Regions from separate parts of the Microbispora sp. H10830 genome, predicted to be linked through region 2. Evidence: riboswitches for the same ligand, from Rfam matches in the RefSeq annotation. Region 2 holds a riboswitch; the other holds the start of a gene.

Region 1 (4,362 bases), on a different contig from region 2:
TGCGCCGTCGCCGCCCGCCACGGCGACGGCCGTTCCCGCGGCGGCCAGAGCGAGGACGCCGGCGCCCGCGATCACCAGGCCCTTCCTCACGGCTTCCTCCCCGGCGCGAACTCCTCGCAGGCCTTCTGCGCCTCTTCCATCGCCTTCTCCTGGCCCGGCTTGAGCTTGATCTGGATCCCCTGCCCGGGGGCCGGGTCGGCGATGTCGATGCCGTGCTCGCGCATGCACTGGGCGAACTTGACCATCCGGTCGCGCGCCTCGGGGTCGTCGCCGCCGAGCTTGTCGCCGACCGCGTCCTTCATGAAGTGCTGGCAGGCCTGCATGGCCTTCTGCATCGAGGCCTCGTCGCCCTTCTTGCCCATGATTCGGACGCGGCCGTCGGGACCGGGGTCGGGCACGTCCACTCCGTGCTCGCGCATGCACTGGGCGAACTTGAGCTGGGCCTCCTGGCGGTCAACCGTGGCCGACGCCGACGGCCTGGCCGTCGCGCCGCCCGCCGTGCCCGGCCTGGCGCCGCCCGCGCTGGCGATCCCGTCGTCCGCGGGGGCCGCGCCGCAGCCGGCCAGTGCCAGTGCGAGCCCCAGTGTGAGCCCCAGTGCCGGGCCCAGCGCGCGCAGTTGTCGTATGCGCATGGGTCGTTCCTCCTCTGTCGTTCCTTCTCATCCGGGGCGTTCACCCGGGACGGGGCCCAACTCCAGCGGAGGCGGTGCTAAACGCGGATAAGCGAGATCCGCTTATCCGCGGCTAACACCGCCTGCGCCACTCTCGGAGCGAGCGGGAGGTTGGGATGCGGGTGCTCGTGGTCGAGGACGAGGAACAGCTGGCCGAGGCCGTCGCACGGGGGCTGCGGCTGCACGCGATCGCGGTGGACGTGGCCTACGACGGTCAGGAGGCGCTTGAGCTGGCCGCCTACGTCGACTACGACGTGGTCGTGCTCGACCGCGACCTGCCCGAGGTGCACGGCGACGAGGTGTGCCGGGAACTGGTCACGGCCAGCGGGACCGGCCGCATCCTCATGCTGACGGCGGCCGGGCGGGTGCGGGACCGGGTCGGGGGTCTGTCCCTGGGCGCCGACGACTACCTGGTCAAGCCCTTCGCGTTCGCCGAGCTGGTGGCCCGGATCCGGGCGCTGGCCCGGCGCTCGCCCCGGGTGGTGCCGCCCGTGCTGGAGCGGGCCGGGATCCGGCTCGACCCCGCCCGCCGTACGGTGGTGCGCGACGGGCGTGAGGTGGCGCTGGGCCGCAAGGAGTTCGACGTGCTGCGCGAGCTCATGTGCGCCGGCGGAGGGCTGGTGACCTCGGCCCGGCTGCGCGCGAGCGTGTGGGACGAGCACGCCGACGCCGGCACGGGCGTGCTGCGCGTCACGATCACCTCGCTGCGCCGCAAGCTGGGCGAGCCCGCGGTTATCGAGAACGTGCCGGGCCGGGGGTACCGGCTGTGACCCGCGTCCTGTCCCCGTGGAGCAGGCTCGGCCTGCGCATGCGGCTCACCCTGCTGTACGGCGGGCTGTTCTTCCTGGCGGGGTCGGTGCTGCTGTGGTTCACCCACCTGCTCACCGCGCGGGCGCTCAACCAGCGGTTCGTGGTGGCGGTGGCGTCGAAGGTGACCGGTACCCCCCAAACCGTGTTCGGGGGCAGGTTGCCCGACAGCGACATGCTCGCGCAGCGGGTGCGCACCAACGTCGAGCAGGGGGCGGCCGACGTGCTGACCGACGTGCTCAGGTCGTCGGTGATCGTCATGGTCCTGGTGGGGGTCGTCGCGGTGGTGCTGGGCTACCTGGTGGCCGACCGTGCCCTGCGCCCGCTGGACCGGGTGACCGAGACCGCGCAGCGGCTGTCGGAGAGCACGCTGCACGAGCGGATCGAGCTGCGCGGGCCGCAGGACGAGGTCAAGCGGCTCGCCGACACCTTCGACGCGATGCTCGACCGGCTGCACGGGGTGTTCGACGCCCAGCGCAGGTTCATCGCCAACGCCTCCCACGAGCTGCGCACCCCGCTGGCGGTCAACCGTACGGTCCTGGAGGTGTCGCTGGAGGAGCCGGCGGCGTCGGAGGACCTCAAGGCGCTGGCCCGCACGCTGCTCGGCACCAACGCGAGGTACGAGCGGCTGATCGAGGGCCTGCTCATGCTGGCGCAGTCGGAGCAGGAGCTGGCGGCCCGCAAGCCGGTCGACCTGCGGCAGGTCGTCCGCATGGCGATGGAGCAGATCGACCTGCAGCCGCGCCGCAGGAAGGTGGTCGTCCACGAGGACCTGTGCCCGGCGGTCGCGCACGGCGACCCGCTGTTCCTCGAACGCTGCCTGGTCAACCTGCTGGAGAACGCGATCAAGTACAACGTGCGGGACGGGGAGGTCTGGGTCCGGTTGCGGGAGGAGGAGGCCGGGGTGAGCGTGACGGTGGAGAACACCGGGCCCCTGGTCCCGCCATACGAGGTGGACGACCTGTTCGAGCCGTTCCGCCGGCTCGGCGGCGACCGCGTCCGCTCCGCCCGGGGGGCGGGGCTGGGCCTGTCCATCGTCCGGGCCATCGCCGTGGCGCACGGCGGCGAGGTGGAGGCGCTCGCCCGGCCGGAGGGCGGCCTGACGGTGACCGTACGCCTGCCCGGGTGAGCCCGGATTCTCCTGCCGCCGGTGATCGCGGCGCGCCCGCTACCCGTCCGCGCCAGGTTTGCTGCCTACTGCCCAGTAAAATCTGAGTTGTTCTAACTTGACCGGTTTGACCTGGTCTATTACGTTTTAGGCATCTCAGGGCGCACTTGCTCATCTCAATGGTCAAGAAGCCCTCCTCAGACCGACGCGGCCGGCCGACCCGGCCTGCCGCCCGGCCGCCGAGTCCGCGTCCGCGCGGAGCCGGGGACCCACCTCTCCTGGGGTGAATCGGCATGCGTGCCGTAGGGCGACTTCCAGCCCGAACCCGTCAGCTAACCCGGTAGGCGGCATGGAAGTAAGGGAGTACGCCCCACCATGCACGTCCTCAACACCTGTCTTCGCGCTGCCCTCGCGGGCGGGGCACTGGCCTCGGCGGTGCTGATCGCGTCGCCGGCAGCGCACGCGGACAACCCGGCCACCGGCAAGGGCGCGGCGGCCGCGAAGTCCATGTCCGAGATCGCCTCCACGCTGCCCAAGGTCAGCGCGACCGACGTGCTGACCCTGGCCAGGAGCCAGGTCGGGATCAGCGAGAACGCCAACGGCGGCGGGACCAAGTTCCAGCAGTGGTACATGTCCACTCCCCGCGCCCGCGAGACGCTCGCCCGCGACGGCGGCACGCTCAAGGGCTACCTCAACGCGGCCTGGTGCGACATGTTCGTCTCGTGGGTGGGACAGCAGCTCGGCATCGGTCCGGTCATGGGCTCCGACGCCTACACCGTGGAGCACGCCCGCTGGTTCGCCGACCACGGCCGCTGGGGCCGCACGCCCAAGCCGGGCGCGGTGGTGTTCTTCAACTGGAACGGCAGCAAGGACATCGACGACGTCGAGCACGTCGGGTTCGTCGTCAAGGACAACGGCGACGGCACGATCCGGACAATCGAGGGCAACACCGGCGACGGCGGTGCCGTCGAGGCCCGCACCCGTCCCACCTGGCAGGTGGCCGGATATGGCTACCCGATGTATCCCGGGGACGCATCCGCATCCGCATCCGCCTCCTCCTGACGGACGACCGCCCCGAAGCGCGCCGGTGATCCCGGCGCGCTTCGCCGTCCCCACCGAGAGCGTCCGGCTCCCTCCAAATTGACCTATATAAGCGTGAGCTGCGAGCCTGGCGGCATGCACGCGTTCGACGTCCTCGGTGATCCGGTGCGCCGCCGGATCCTGGAACTGCTCGCCGAGGGAGAGCGCCCCGCCGGGGAGATCGGCGCGATCGTGCAGGAGGAGTTCGGGATCTCCCAGCCCGGGGTGTCCCAGCACCTGCGCGTGCTGCGGGAAAGCGGCTTCGCGACGGTCCGGGCCGAGGGCACCCGGCGCCTGTACGCCGTCGACCCCGCGCCGCTGCGCGAGGTCGACATCTGGCTCGACCACTTCCGCCGCTTCTGGAACCAGCGCCTGGACGCCCTGGGCACCGAACTCGCCCGCGGCAGGCGGGAGCGCCGCCTGCGGGACGACTCCCGTCCGTGAATCGTGCGCACCTGACGCATGGCCGTACCAGCCCGCCGGTGCGGGGTCACCGCGATCACGGTGCCTGGGTGCCCGAACCGACCAGGTAAGGGGCGGCGTAGGACATCGCCGCCGCGTGCACGGCGGGCCGGGCGCAGAACGCGAAGCCCGAGTCGTACGGGAGGTTCAGCCATTTGTGGCCGTCGCAGGCCCAGGAGTCGGCCAGCTCCAGCCCGTTCACCAGATGCCGGGTCGCAGGGCTCGCCGCGGCCC
Region 2 (4,362 bases):
GCAGTCCGCGCTACAGATCTATCGCGGCACCGCCACCGTGGTGGTCGACTCATACGACTACTGCGGAGGTCCCCTCTCGGGCGAGCACCGGTTCATCGGCACCAGCCGATACAGGATGGCCGCGAAATTCATCACCGGCCCACCCAAGTCCGCCGCGGGCCGGGTCGAGCGCAATCCCTTCTACTGGGAGTTCTACGTGGGGAACATCGGAGCCGTCGGATCTTTCCAATTCGGCTCCGCCCACGTCGTCACCGCGTCGGCCCGCGATCTCGGCGGCAACGTACGCGACCCGAACCTCTTGCTCGGCTACTGGGTCACCGGCCGATCGGGCACCTCCTGGTCCGGCAAGCTGGTCGACAGCCATCGCGCCGAGGGGGCCACGTTCAACCACTTCTACGGAGAGAAGACCATCGTCCCTTGCCGTAATCTCGGCACGTCCCCCTTCCTCTACGCCGTCAACGCCGGGGCGACGGTATCGGGCCGAGTGAGCTCGGGGAGCGCGGCGTTCACCATCCGCGGCTCGACCTACGGCGACAACTACCGGTTCCGGATCACGTTCGGCTGACGGGAACGTTCCGCGGGACGGGGTACGACAATCCAGGACCCCACCACGCCCGGGCGTACGGAGGTGTCGGCCTATGAAGGGACGTGTTCTGCCGGCGGCCCTGCTGACGGCCGATCTGCTGGTCGGCCTGGGCGGCGCGTACGGCTCCGCCGCCTGGCCCGGGGCATCGTCTTCACCCGCCGCGCTCACCGCGCTCACCGTGCTCACCGGGCCTGCCGGCACGACACCGGCGGCCGTCCACAACGACCAGGACGTCATGTTCGCCCGGATGATGATCCCGCATCATCGTCAGGCGGTGGAGATGGGAAGGTTGGCCGAGGGCCGCGCGGCGGACGCCCGGGTCGCGCGGCTCGCCCGGCGGATCGAGGCCGCGCAGGCTCCCGAGATCCGGACGATGAGCGGCTGGCTCACGGCCTGGGGCGAGCGGGTGCCCGGTGAGAGCCCCGCGCCGGAGCACCACGCCATGCCCGGAATGATGTCCCCCGAGGACATGCGGCGTCTCGCGGGGCTGTCCGGACGGGCCTTCGACCGGGCCTTCCTCACGATGATGATCCGGCACCACGAGGGCGCCGTCGCCATGGCGCGCGACGAGCTGCGCACCGGGGTCTACGAGCCGGCCCGGCGGATGGCGGCGTCCATCGTCTCCAGCCAGTCGGCCGAGATCAGGGAGATGAAGGGCCTGCTGGGTTAGCGCGGCCCGAGTCGACGACGTGCCACGGTGATCCGCCGCTCAGGAAGGCGGCGGGACGTGACCGTGGGGGGTCGTCGTGGAAGGTCATCGTGGGAGGTCATCGCTTGCGGTGCCGTCCGCCGGACGTCGCCGCCGCGGCCTTGAACCGGAGCCCGGTCACGGCGGTGGAGACCACCGCGAACAGCAGACCGGCCGGCAGGACGGCGTCCCCGGGCGACCACACGACGTCGAGGGACTTCCCCTGCGTGGCCGCCATGTTCCTGGTGGTGGGCGCCGCGGCGCGCTGGACGCTCGCGTTGACGGCCGCCACGGGCTGGATCGTCACCGGCGCCTTCGGCGCCACCTTGACCTTGCGCGGCAGGCCGTACCCCACGATCTTGCTCTTGTCGCGCACCTTGCGCTTCAGCCACACGCCGTCGACGTTGCCCTCGATCGTGTGGACCTTCCCGCCGGCGACCTTCTCGACGATGCCGACATGGTCGATGTCCCCGATCTTCTTGGACCCCGACCAGTCGAAGAAGACCACGGCGCCCGGCTCGGGCTTGTCGCTCCAGGCGTGGTGCTCCTTGAACCACTTGGCGTGCCGCGTGGTGAGCGCGAACTCGCCGACGTGGCCCTGCACCCCGGCCCGGTCGGCCGCCCAGGAGACGAACATGTCGCACCAGGGGGCGGTCTTGAAGTCGGAGTCCTTGGCGATGTTGTCGGCGTACCACTCGCCGAACTTCGTGTGTTTCCCTGCTCGTTCGCGGTAGCCCAGTTCGGGGCGGACGGCGTCGAGCAGCTGTCGAGCTATCGGATCGGTGGAAATCGGAGGCTCCTCATGGCGCGCTTCGAGACATGACGAACCGGCCCGCGGGGCGTGGCGGCATGACGGCATGACCGTCCGAGGACACGGCCGCGGCGGGGCGGAATCAGAAACGGGAAATGTGGCAGCCCGTCACGGGCGCGCCATCACCCCGGAAGCCTGGAGACGTTCCAGGGCGGGCATGTGGTCCGGCGACACGACGCGGACCGGGTGGGCAGGTGGAGCCGACACTCCACGCGCTCTCCTCTCCTTGGCCGCCTACCGGGTTAGCTGACGGGTTCGGGCCAGGAGTAGCCCTACCGGATGGTCCGGATTCACCCCAAGAGACGTGGGTCCCCGGTTCCCGGGATCGATGACTTCCGGGATTCGGCGGTCGCCGGTCGTCCTCGGGTTGAGGACCGCGCACCGGCGAGACACACGGGAAGCTTAATAGATAACAAGTAAGACACGACCAAAAACCCGGCAAAGAGCATCATTCTGGCCGCCGCCGTTCCGTGCTTCCGCAGGTCCTCACGGTCGCGGGCCGCCCGCGGTGAGATGCGCCACACAGCGCCGTACGGGCATGAGCGCCCGTACGGCGGGCGGGGCGAAGACGACACGGCCAGGCGGCCGTACCCCCGGACACGCCGTCGCGCCCGGCGGGCGGCGGTCCCCCGCCGGGCGCGATCAGACGGCGCGGGTCAGACTTCGAGCGACATGTACAGGCGGGTGCCGGCCGGCCGGAAGCCCACGCGTTCGTAGACCCGGCGGGATCCCTCGCCGCCGTACTCCAGCCACACCGACCGTGCTCCCCTGGCGAGCATCGCCTCGGCGAGCGTGGCGGTGACCGCGGCGGCGATGCCCCGCCCCCGGAAGCCGGGGCGGGTGCCGACGCCGGCGAGTTCCGACGTCTCCACGGCCGGAGCGGAGCACATGGCCGCTCCCGCGCAGCCGCCGCCTGGCGCCCGGACGAACCGGACCGCGCCGCCGCTCTCCTCCGTACGGCGCAGCCGGGCCGCGCCCTCCGGCGACGAGGCGAACTCCCCGCCGAACGCCTCCGACAGGGCGGCGTCGATCGCCGTGTAGTCCTCGTCCGTCGACGGCGTCTCCACCGGGAGAGCGGTTCGCGGCCTCGTCAGCGTGGCCGGGATGCAGACGAGGTAGTCGTGCACCGCCTCGACGGTGAACCCCGCCTCGCGAAGTGCGGGCTCCACGGCGGGCGCGGCGTCCGGGGCGAACTCGAGACGGGGCTTGAGCCCGCGCTCGCGGAACGACCCGATCAGCGCCGCGACGTCCCGCCCGCCCGGCCGGGCGCCGGGCAGGGGTGTCGCGTAGTTGACGTACGGGCTGGTGGTGCCGGGCTCCACGCCGAGGACGAAGCCCCCGATCTCGACGACTTCGGGACGGCGGCGAAGGTTGGCCACGGCGAAACTCTGGACATCGATGCCCACGGTGATATCGACCTCACGAATGACAAGGTGGAGCGGTTCGCCCGCCGCGCGGAGCGGAGGGTGAACGCGCATTTGAAGCCATCCCGGACGGGATGGAGAAGGTGCGCAGGGCACCGTCACGTGGGGCCGCCGTGAGACGTGAAGGCAGTGAGCCGATGACGCGGGAGGCGTACCGGTCAGTGCCGACGGCGGCCGCTGTGGGACGCCGAGAACATAGGCTTCATTCCTTCGCTGTTACCTGTGTGAAGCGCGCTCACTTTCCCACGCGGGTCGCTGAGCGCGCAAACCGTTATTTCCGGCCGGTCAGCGCGTCGCGGGGGCGAGCATGCCGACGAGGTCGGAGGCGTCGAGAGGGCGGATCACGGCGGGGTCGAGACGGGCAGGGTGCAGGGCGTAGACCTGTGCCCCCTCGCTCACCCGCACGTCGTCCTCCAGCACCACGGCGAGACCCGCTTCCGCCGCGCCGGCCTCCGTCGGCTGATCGGCCGCCTGCCGTACGCCGAGGCGGGAGGCGAAGGCGGCGGCGTCCTCGCCGGGACGACGCGCGTGCCGGCTCACGGCGCCGTCGCGGTGCCGTACGACGACCTCGCGGGCGCGGGCGGCGGCGTGCCAGCAGGCGACCTCCCACAGGGTGACGCGCTCGCCGAGACCGTAGGCGTCCTCGGCGGCCGCGCCCAGACGGGCGAGCTGCTCCTCGTGTTCGTACACGTTGTGGAACCCGCCGAACGCGGACACGTTGAGGTCCACCCAGCGCATCGTGCGCGACCAGAGGTCGGCGACGAGCGGGACGAGGATCTTGGCCGGGCCGGTCAGGTCGAAGCGCTGCCGTACGGCGAGCGGGTCGAACAGGCCGTCCGGATCGTCCATGAAC

What was found. Region 2 has a riboswitch for cyclic di-AMP ahead of HHX35_RS12920 (CHAP domain-containing protein). Riboswitches for the same ligand answer to the same signal wherever they lie in the genome.
Region 1: linked by a shared signal. The riboswitch ahead of HHX35_RS23960 (CHAP domain-containing protein) and the one ahead of HHX35_RS12920 (CHAP domain-containing protein) in region 2 are both predicted to bind cyclic di-AMP.

What each region holds. Positions count from the first base shown of each region.
Region 1 covers NZ_JABBWX010000009.1:304,311-308,672, forward strand. The annotation lists gene HHX35_RS23940 (peptidoglycan-binding protein) at 1-90, opposite strand, end outside; gene HHX35_RS23945 (hypothetical protein) at 87-632, opposite strand; gene HHX35_RS23950 (response regulator transcription factor) at 788-1,441, shown strand; gene HHX35_RS23955 (HAMP domain-containing sensor histidine kinase) at 1,438-2,607, shown strand; cyclic di-AMP (ydaO/yuaA leader) riboswitch at 2,814-2,947, shown strand; gene HHX35_RS23960 (CHAP domain-containing protein) at 2,962-3,648, shown strand; gene HHX35_RS23965 (helix-turn-helix transcriptional regulator) at 3,763-4,110, shown strand; partial or broken gene HHX35_RS23970 (pyridoxal phosphate-dependent decarboxylase family protein) at 4,166-4,362, opposite strand, start outside.
Region 2 covers NZ_JABBWX010000004.1:120,846-125,207, forward strand. The annotation lists gene HHX35_RS12910 (hypothetical protein) at 1-565, shown strand, start outside; gene HHX35_RS12915 (DUF305 domain-containing protein) at 639-1,256, shown strand; gene HHX35_RS12920 (CHAP domain-containing protein) at 1,354-2,133, opposite strand; cyclic di-AMP (ydaO/yuaA leader) riboswitch at 2,301-2,443, opposite strand; gene HHX35_RS12925 (GNAT family N-acetyltransferase) at 2,742-3,464, opposite strand; gene HHX35_RS12930 (MXAN_6230/SCO0854 family RING domain-containing protein) at 3,795-4,362, opposite strand, start outside.